DNA from 4 places in the Streptomyces sp. NBC_01471 genome. Region 3 is predicted to be linked to each of the others. Evidence: riboswitches for the same ligand, from Rfam matches in the RefSeq annotation. Region 3 holds a riboswitch; each other region holds the start of a gene.
What was found. Region 3 has a riboswitch for cyclic di-AMP ahead of OG285_RS33265 (C40 family peptidase). Riboswitches for the same ligand answer to the same signal wherever they lie in the genome.
Positions count from the first base shown of each region.

Region 1: linked by a shared signal. The riboswitch ahead of OG285_RS21740 (transglycosylase family protein) and the one ahead of OG285_RS33265 (C40 family peptidase) in region 3 are both predicted to bind cyclic di-AMP.
Region 2: linked by a shared signal. The riboswitch ahead of OG285_RS18320 (M23 family metallopeptidase) and the one ahead of OG285_RS33265 (C40 family peptidase) in region 3 are both predicted to bind cyclic di-AMP.
Region 4: linked by a shared signal. The riboswitch ahead of OG285_RS07020 (M23 family metallopeptidase) and the one ahead of OG285_RS33265 (C40 family peptidase) in region 3 are both predicted to bind cyclic di-AMP.

Region 1 covers NZ_CP109450.1:4,856,596-4,858,790, reverse strand. The annotation lists gene eno (phosphopyruvate hydratase) at 1-90, opposite strand, end outside; gene OG285_RS21740 (transglycosylase family protein) at 386-1,084, opposite strand; cyclic di-AMP (ydaO/yuaA leader) riboswitch at 1,088-1,276, opposite strand; gene OG285_RS21735 (transglycosylase family protein) at 1,534-2,195, opposite strand, start outside.
Region 2 covers NZ_CP109450.1:4,150,856-4,153,050, forward strand. The annotation lists gene OG285_RS18315 (PP2C family protein-serine/threonine phosphatase) at 1-759, shown strand, start outside; cyclic di-AMP (ydaO/yuaA leader) riboswitch at 985-1,124, shown strand; gene OG285_RS18320 (M23 family metallopeptidase) at 1,136-2,195, shown strand, end outside.
Region 3 covers NZ_CP109450.1:7,356,438-7,358,632, forward strand. The annotation lists gene OG285_RS33255 (helix-turn-helix domain-containing protein) at 1-1, opposite strand, end outside; gene OG285_RS33260 (ATP-binding protein) at 237-668, shown strand; gene OG285_RS33265 (C40 family peptidase) at 700-1,173, opposite strand; cyclic di-AMP (ydaO/yuaA leader) riboswitch at 1,177-1,394, opposite strand; gene OG285_RS33270 (alpha/beta hydrolase) at 2,167-2,195, shown strand, end outside.
Region 4 covers NZ_CP109450.1:1,586,071-1,588,265, reverse strand. The annotation lists gene OG285_RS07025 (M16 family metallopeptidase) at 1-826, shown strand, start outside; cyclic di-AMP (ydaO/yuaA leader) riboswitch at 1,094-1,253, shown strand; gene OG285_RS07020 (M23 family metallopeptidase) at 1,266-2,057, shown strand.

The DNA of each region.
Region 1 (2,195 bases), 2.5 Mb from region 3:
GTCGAGGCCGACCTCGACCTCGACCGTGGGGTTGCCTCGGGAGTCCAGGATTTCCCGGGCTACGACGACGTCGATGGACGGCACTAGCATCTCCTTCTGGGATGTGACGCTATGGGCGCAGGGTCTCTTGGCCTTGCGCCAAGAGCCTAACCGGCTCGGGGGCATCAGCCGGCAGGGCGCCCGGACCCTGGGACGAAAAAGGGCCCAAAAGATCGTATGACGGAATGAAAGACAGCAAAACTACTAGACGGTAACCAGATCACTGCCCCCGTCGCCCCGGCCGGACCGGCTCCCGAACGGGGACGCGGCTCCCGGCGGAGAGACCCCCGGCCCGGCGCGTACGGGGGAGTCGCGCCGGGCCGGGGGTGCTGAGGGAGAGCTGATATCAGCTCAGGTGGAGCTGCTGACCGGGGAAGATCAGGTCGGCGTCCTTCACGATGCCCTTGTTCAGGTCGAAGACCTTCTTCCAGCCACCCTTGACGTGCTCGGCCTTGGCGATCGTGGCCAGGGTGTCGCCGGACTTGACCTTGTACTCGCCGTCGCCCTTCTGGATCGTGGTGGGCGCGGCGTGCCGGGGAGCGGCGTGCTTCGGAGCGGCCGGCGCACTGGTGCGGGCCTCGCTGCGCGAAGCGGCCTGCTGGTCGCTGTGGCTGCTCTGCTGGCCGGCGCTCGACGAGGAGGAGCCGGTGGAGACGTCCGGGCTGGGGCCACCGCTGGTCAGGTTGCCGGCACCGGCACAGGACCAGGCGCCCGGACCCTGCATGGCGAGAAGCTTCTCGGCGGTGGCGATCTGCTGGCCCTTGGTGGCGAGGTCGGCGCGCGGGGCGTACTGCGTACCGCCGGCGGCGGCCCAGCTGGAGTTGTTGAACTGGAGGCCACCGTAGTAACCGTTGCCGGTGTTGGTGGACCAGTTGCCACCGGACTCGCACTGCGCGACGGCGTCCCAGGTGGAGACCGAGGCGGCGGAGGCGGAGGTGGCACCGATCAGCGGCACGGCCACGGCCGCACCAGCGACACCGGCGAGCGTGGCGACACGGACGGCCTTCGAGGGGCGGCGGTGCTTGGACTTGCTGGAAAACAGCATGAAGAATCTCCTCACCGACGCCTACGAGGTGAGCTGTCGGGTTCGGGCCAATGAGTTGCCCGGCTGCGCGGCCTAGCGCGCAGCTTCACCCCAAGCCGGTCCCGGTTCGTGCCGTTCTCCGAAACTCAGAACGGACGGCCGGCCCCGGCGCTTACCTGGGTCCCCCGCTCCTGCCTGCGGCGCTTCTTAGCGTCAACTGCTTCCCTTCGACCGATGGCAGGATTCGGCGTGGCGATCGAAGAGGCCCGCGGTGCGAGCGGTCTGACCGTAATCACAGGACCCCCCGATATTCAAAGATGAACATCGGCGGGTAAATCCCTGGTTTACGACCACGCCTGACCCGTTTTCGCAGGTGAGGGACGGCGTACGCCGGGCGGACAGTCTGGACATTCAGCCGCTCCGACGAGAGCCATGTCTCACTCGAACAGAAGCGGACATACGGTCTCGAACTACCCCTGTTTCTGGTCGAGATCAAGGCTCTGGCCAGGAACGATGAAGTCCGGATCGCCTCCGACGGTCCGATGGTTCGCCGCATAGAGCGCGGGCCATCCGCCGGGCAGATCGTGCGCCTCCGCGATGGCCCAGAGGTTGTCACCCGCGCGGACCGTGTAGCTGCCGTCCGTACGGGCGTCATTGCGGGACGCCGCGCCGCCGCGCGAGGCGTGCCGACCGGTCTCGTCGCGGCTCGTACCGGTGCCGTCGGCAGCCTTGCCGCCCCGGTGTCTGCCGGGCCCGTCACTCCCCGGGGAGGACGGCGAGCCGGAAGGGGAGTCCGCGGATGCCGCCGGGTCCGAGGGTCTGGATGACGCGGAGTCGGACGGCCCGGGCGTGTCGGATGACCGGGAGCCCGAAGTGCCCGAATCGCCGGAAGAGTCCGAAGTATCCGATGAGGGGTCAGATGTCGGAGATGAGTGCGCTGACGGCGTGGACGATCCGGCGGGGGAACCCGAGGGGGAACCGGAAGGGCCCGGACTCGTCCGCCCCGACGGCGCCTGCCCGGACGGCGCCCCCTCGGAGGGCACCCCCTTCCCGCCGTCCGCATCCGCGTCCGTGTCCGCGTCCGCCGGGTCCTTGGCGGAGCCGGTCGGCTTCGCGGAACCGGGGCTCGCGG
Region 2 (2,195 bases), 3.2 Mb from region 3:
TCCGAACGGATCGCCGGGCTGCACGTCGCGGCGCGGTACGAGGCGGCGCAGGCCGGCACCTTCATCGGCGGTGACCTCTTCGCCGTGCAGGACACCCCGTACGGGGTCCGGCTGGTGGTGGGTGACGTACGGGGCAAGGGGCTCGGTGCGGTCGAGGCCGTCGCCGTGGTGATCGGGGCCTTCCGGGAGGCCGCCGAGCAGGAGGTGACGATCGAGCAGGTCGCCCAGCGGCTGGAGCGTGCGCTGACCCGTGAAGGGGTGCGGCGGGAGGGGCTTGACGCCTTCGAGGGGTTCACCACGGCGGCGCTCGCCGAGATCCCGCGCAGTGACCAGGGGCTGATCCGGCTGCTCAACCGGGGCCACCCCGAGCCGCTGCTGCTGTACGCGGACGGGGGCATCCACGTCCTCGAGCCGACCGACCCCGCGCTGCCGCTGGGGCTGGCCGATCTGGCGGCCTGGCCGGACCGGGCGGACGAGACGGCGTTCCCGCCGGGGGCCACGCTGCTGCTCTACACCGACGGGCTGTCCGAGGCGAGGAACGCGCAGGGGGCCTTCTACGAACCGCAGGAGCGCCTGCGCGGGCGGATCTTTCCGGGGCCCGAGGAGCTGTTGACGGCGGTGACCGACGACGTGCGGCTGCACACGGGCGGGCGCTCCACGGACGACATGGCGCTGCTCGCCGTGGGCCGTCCGCTCCAGGGGCAGCCGGACCGGCGCAGGACGGTCGAGATCGTGCACCGCGAACGACACGATCCGTAGTCGAAGAGCACCCCTCCGCATAACGTTTGATGCACTATCAGAAACTCGATGTTTCCCGGCGGCGGCTGAGGGTTGATCAAGTCGCCCGAATCCGCCCCCTTATGCCCCGATAAGTGCAGGCCAAAGACGTTAACGATCAGTCGGAACAGCTTGGAATCCGGCCCTCGCGTCTATTAACGTTCGATAACGCAGCGCGGTTGTCCCAGTCGTCGCAAGAGGCGACACCGTGCGCACGCGCCGAATCCCGCAAGGGAACCGGGGAACCACCAATTGGGGTGAATCGGGCTATCCGTCAGGGCTGCCCGTAGGAGACCTTCCTGCTCCGAACCCGTCAGCTAACCCGGTAGGCGGTAAGGAAGGAAAGGAGTGCGCCTCCGTGGCGTCCAACAACCCTGCCCCCGAAACGCTTTACTTCCCGAACGACGATGCTCTCGGTTTCGGCGGTGAGGACGGCGGTCCGCTCGATGAGTGGAATCCCACCGAGGATTCCCTCCGTCCGGTCCGGGGCAAGCACCGTGTGGCCAAGCAGCGCAGCGGTCTCGCCCGCAGTTCGACGGTGCTCGGCGTTGGCGTGATCGCAGCCGTCGGCGCGGGCGGCATGGCCAGCGCGCAGGGCAAGCCCGCGGTCGCGATCTCCCTCCCCGACCTTCCGCAGTCCGTCAAGGACAAGCTGCCGGAAGCCGAGTCGCTGCCCGGCGTGGGGACGCTGATCTCCGACCTCGGCGATCACTCCTCGGACCACGGTGGCACGGGCACGGACGCCACCGACGCGGCGCTCACCACAGCGGTGGCCGGCACCAAGGGCAGCGCGAACGCGGGCGAGGCCCTTCGCGCCCGGATACTCCAGCAGGCCGAGCAGCAGCAGGGCGCGGTCGACGACGAGGCCAAGGCGGCAGCCGAGAAGGCAGCGGCGGAGAAGGCGTCGGCGGAGGCCGCGAAGAAGCAGGACGAGGCGGCGGCCAAGGAGAAGGCGGCCAAGGAGAAGGCCGAGGCGGAGGCCAAGGCCAAGGCGGAGAAGGAGCGGCTCGCCAAGCTGGCCGCCAGTTACTCGCTCCCGGTCTCCTCGTACACCCTCACCTCGCGGTTCGACGACGGCGGTTCGATGTGGTCTTCGGGCCACCACACCGGCCTCGACTTCGCCGCCCCGACCGGCACTCCGATCAAGGCCGTGCACAGCGGAACGGTCAAGTCCGCAGGCTGGGCCGGGGCGTACGGCTACCGCACGGTCGTCACACTCGACGACGGTACGGAGCTGTGGTTCTGCCACCAGTCCTCGCTCTCGGTCAGCGCGGGCCAGAAGGTCAGCACCGGCGAGGTCATCGGCCGGGTCGGCGCCACCGGCAATGTCACGGGGCCGCATGTGCACCTGGAGGTCCGCCCGGGCGGCGGCGACCCGATCGACCCGATGACCTGGCTCCAGGGCAAGGGCCTCCACC
Region 3 (2,195 bases):
CCCGCGTTCTCCCTCCGGTCGGCCGTTTCTGCCAACGTGCCATCCCGGCCGTCAAATACGGTCTCGCGTCGGAGAGTTCATCACTTTGAGCGACAGATATATGCACATCTTTGTGGATCGCCGGTACTGCGGTCACTATGAGTGTCACGCTCGCACGAAGTGCCACCTGAGGCCGTCTCGAAGTGCCATCCGTCACGAGACCTGCGCCGGTAGCGGTGGGAAAGGGACAGGCCGTCATGGCAGACCACCAGGAAGCATCCGTCACCCTGCCGAGCGAGGCTGCTTCGGTCCCGGCCGCCCGGACGTTCGTGGCCCGTGTGCTCACCGGCTGGGGGCTGCCCCCCGAAGCCGAGTTGGCGGACACCATCCGGCTGATCGTCTCGGAGCTCGCGACCAACGCGGTGCAGCACACCTTCGGCGCGTCCCCCACCTTCACGGTGGAGGCCGTCCTGGAGCGGGACGAGCGGCTGTGTGTGGGCGTCACCGACAGCCATCCGCGCTGGCCCCAGCGGCTGCCCGCGGCCGTGCAGCAGGACAACGGCCGGGGCATGGTCATCATCCGCTGGCTGGCAGCCGAGCACGGCGGCCGGCTCTCCGTCACCCCGACGCGGGACGGCGGCAAGACCGTATGGATCGCCCTGCCCTGGACGGCCCCGGTCCAGGGCTGAACGAGCCCGCGGTGGCTGATGCCTCCCCGCTTCAGCCCACCCGGCCGTACCAGACGCTGCGGGACCAGATCTTCTCCAGCCTGACCACGGCGCCGGTCTTGGGGGAGTGCCAGATCTTCCCGCTCCCGGCGTAGATGCCGACGTGGTAAACGCTCCGGCCGTAGTGGAAGAACACCAGGTCACCGCGGTGCCGACTGGACGCCGGGATGTGGCGTACGCGGTTGTACTGCGCCTGGGCGGTGCGCGGCAGCTTCTTGCCGGCCTGTTTGTACGAGTAGAGCGTCAGCCCCGAACAGTCGAAGCGCGACGGCCCCGCCGCCCCCCACTGATAGGGCGATCCCTTCTTGGAGGCCGCGATCTGCACCGCTCGGACGGCGTGCGCGGCGGCCTGGGCGTCCACGGTCGCGCCCGGTGCCAGGGAGGTCCCCGCGACGGCCGCGAGGGTGAGGGCCGAGGCTGTTCCGGCCCGGGAGAGCAAAGACGGGATATGAATCTGCGCAGTCATGCGCAACCCTTCGCAAACCGCCTGTGAAGGATGACCTGTCGGGTTCGGGCCGGCGAAGTTGCCCGGCCGCCCGGCAGGATGACCGACTGATCAAGTCGGTCATCCTGCCGGGCGGCTTCACCCCGAGGAGCGACGTCGCTGTCGCCCCGGACTGCTTGGGTCCTCCACTCCTGCCGATCCACTCGTGTCGACCAGACATCCGGGTACGGCGGCAGGACTCGGCGTCCGCCCGGACCGCCCCGCCGTGGTGGCGGGGGCTTGTCGTCTCCCGGATCTTCACCCATGGCGTGGCGGATTTCCGGCTGACCGCGCCGATTTGTGATGTTTCGAGCCACTGATCTGTTCGAGTGGGGACCGCGGGCGCCGCGCCGCCGGACTCCGCGGTCGCACGGCCCTCACCTGGGGCGCAGCGCGGGTCCAGGGTGGTTGAGCCGCTGGAATCCGCAACTCGGCGCGGCCGCCGGACCGGTGTCCGCCTACGCCTTCCGGGGGGCACCCATCGGTGTACCGGCGGCCACCGGAAGGTGGATCCGGGCCGTGTTCCTGTGCGGATGCCGGCGTACGGGCGCCGGAGCCCGCGTGGCCACGCGGAGACGGCCCGCACGGTGACGGGTTGGGCGAACGGTTCACCGCGTCGTGGACGTGCGTACCGGATGCCCCGCGGGGGCGAGCGTCCCGGCACCGGCAACTCGGCCCGCAGGAGTGGTACTTCACCCTCGACCGGCCAACGTCTCCGATTCTGGTCCGCGTTGAGAGCCGCCGGTCAGCCGCTTGTGTTGCACCGCTCACCGGGGCCGGTTCTCCGCATTTCGGCTTGGTAAAGAACGCTCATGCGGCCTGTTGTCAGGGACCGTTCACAAGAAAGGATCCCCTGTACGTACTGGAGAGCGCCGTACGAACGGCGCTTCGCACAGGGGGAGGTACCACGTGAGACGCACCGCAGTGCTCGGCTCGGCCGGCGCTCTGGCCGCGGCGACTCTCATAGCGGGCGCCATGGCGGCGCCGTCGGCCACCGCCGACGG
Region 4 (2,195 bases), 5.8 Mb from region 3:
GGTGGCGCGCATCGACGCGCCGGCCGTCCGTGCCTTCTACGACGCGTACGTCCGGCCGTCGACAGCCACCGCCGTGGTCGTCGGCGACCTGGCGGGCACCGACCTGGACGCGGTGCTCGCCGAGACCCTCGGCGAGTGGAAGGGCAACGCGGGCACGCCCCGCCCGGTGCCCCCGATCACCGCGGACGACACCGGCCGGGTGGTCGTCGTGGACCGCCCCGGAGCGGTCCAGACCCAGCTGCTGATCGGCCGGATCGGTGCCGACCGGCACGACCGGGTCTGGCCCGCCCAGGTCCTCGGCACGTACTGCCTGGGCGGCACGCTCACCTCCCGTCTGGACCGCGTCCTGCGCGAGGAGAAGGGCTACACCTACGGTGTGCGGGCCTTCAGCCAGGTGATCCGCTCCGCGCCCGACGGGACCGGCGCCGCCATGCTCGCCATCAGCGGGTCGGTGGACACCGAGTCGACCGGACCCGCGCTCGACGACCTCTGGACGGTGCTCAGGACGCTGGCCGCGGGCGGGCTGACCGACGCCGAGCGGGACGTCGCCGTACAGAACCTGGTGGGCGTCGCCCCGCTGAAGTACGAGACGGCCGCCGCCGTCGCGGGCACGCTGGCCGATCAGGTCGAGCAGCACCTGCCGGACGACTTCCAGGCACAGCTGTACGCGCACCTCGCCGCGACCGGCACGGTCGAGGCGACCGCGGCCGTGGTCTCCGCCTTCCCCGACGACCGGCTGGTGACGGTCCTGGTGGGGGACGCCGCACAGATCGTGGAGCCGGTCAGGGCGCTGGGCATCGGTGAAGTGACCGTGGTCGCGAGCTGACGTCACGGCCGCCCCGAGGCACGGGCGGCCGCAGCGGATCCCCGGGGTCCCGGTGGGCGGCGCGCCCACCGGGACCCGGCTGCGTGCCGGGGTACAGAGTCCCGGGCTGTATGTCGTGGTTGTCGGATGCGCGGCCTTTGGCGGCTGCTGCCGGTGGGATGTCCTGTGGGATGTGCGACAAAACCCGCTCTCTGTTTGGCCCGACCGGCACCGCTCACTTACCGTCACATGCGCTGTCCGTCGGACGTAAGCCGCAACCGCGGCGCCGGGCAGCGATCGCCGAGTCCCCGTCAGGCGCGAGCCCGGGGAGCCGGGGACCCACTCAGTCCCTGGGGTGAATCGGGGCCGCTCCGCAGGGGCGGGCCCGTAGGAGACCTTCCTGCTCCGAACCCGTCAGCTAACCCGGTAGGCGAGAGGGAAGGAAAGGACCAGCCCCTTCATGGCGTTCAGCCGCCCTACCGGCAAGCACCGTGCCCCGAACCGTCCGACCCGCAGGACCGCGGGCGTCGCCGGAGTCGCCACCCTCGCCACAGCCGGTGTCATCGGCACCCTCGCCTCCCCGGCGATGGCCGACAGCGCGAAGGTCTCCACCGCACAGGAGGCCCGCCTCGACCGGACCATACTGGTCGGTGACACCGTCGCCGACCGGATAGCCGCCCAGGCCACGGCCCAGCGGCACGAAGCCGCCCACGCCGAGGCCTTGGCGAAGGCGAAGGCCGCCGCCAAGGCCAGGGCGGCAGCCGCGAAGGCGAAGGCCGAGCGGGAGCGCGAGGCGAAGGCGGCCAAGCAGCGCGCGGCCCGGGCCGAGGCCCGCAAGCGCCTCAACGCCTTCGTGCCCCCGGTCGCCGACTCGTACGTGTCCACCGGCTACAAGACCGGCGGCAGCCTCTGGTCCTCCGGCAGCCACACCGGCATCGACTTCCACGCCGCGAGCGGCACCCCGGTCCATGCCGTCGGCGCCGGCACGGTCGTGGAGGCCGGCTGGGGCGGCGCGTACGGCAACAACATCGTCATCCGGATGCACGACGGCACGTACACGCAGTACGGCCACCTGTCGTCCATCGGCGTCTCGGTCGGCCAGTCCGTCACATCGGACCAGCAGATCGCGCTCTCCGGCGCCACCGGCAATGTCACGGGCCCGCACCTCCACTTCGAGGCCCGCACCGGCCCCGACTACGGCTCGGACATCGACCCCGTCGCGTACCTGCGCTCGCACGGTGTGAAGGTCTGACCCGGCGCGTCCCGTGTGGCCCCGGTGCTCGCCGCGCCGGGGCCACACGCGTCCCGGGTGTTCGCACGGACATTTTCCTAACGCCCGGTGTTCGTACGTCCGGTTTTTACATGGCCAAAAGATATCCATGATTTACCG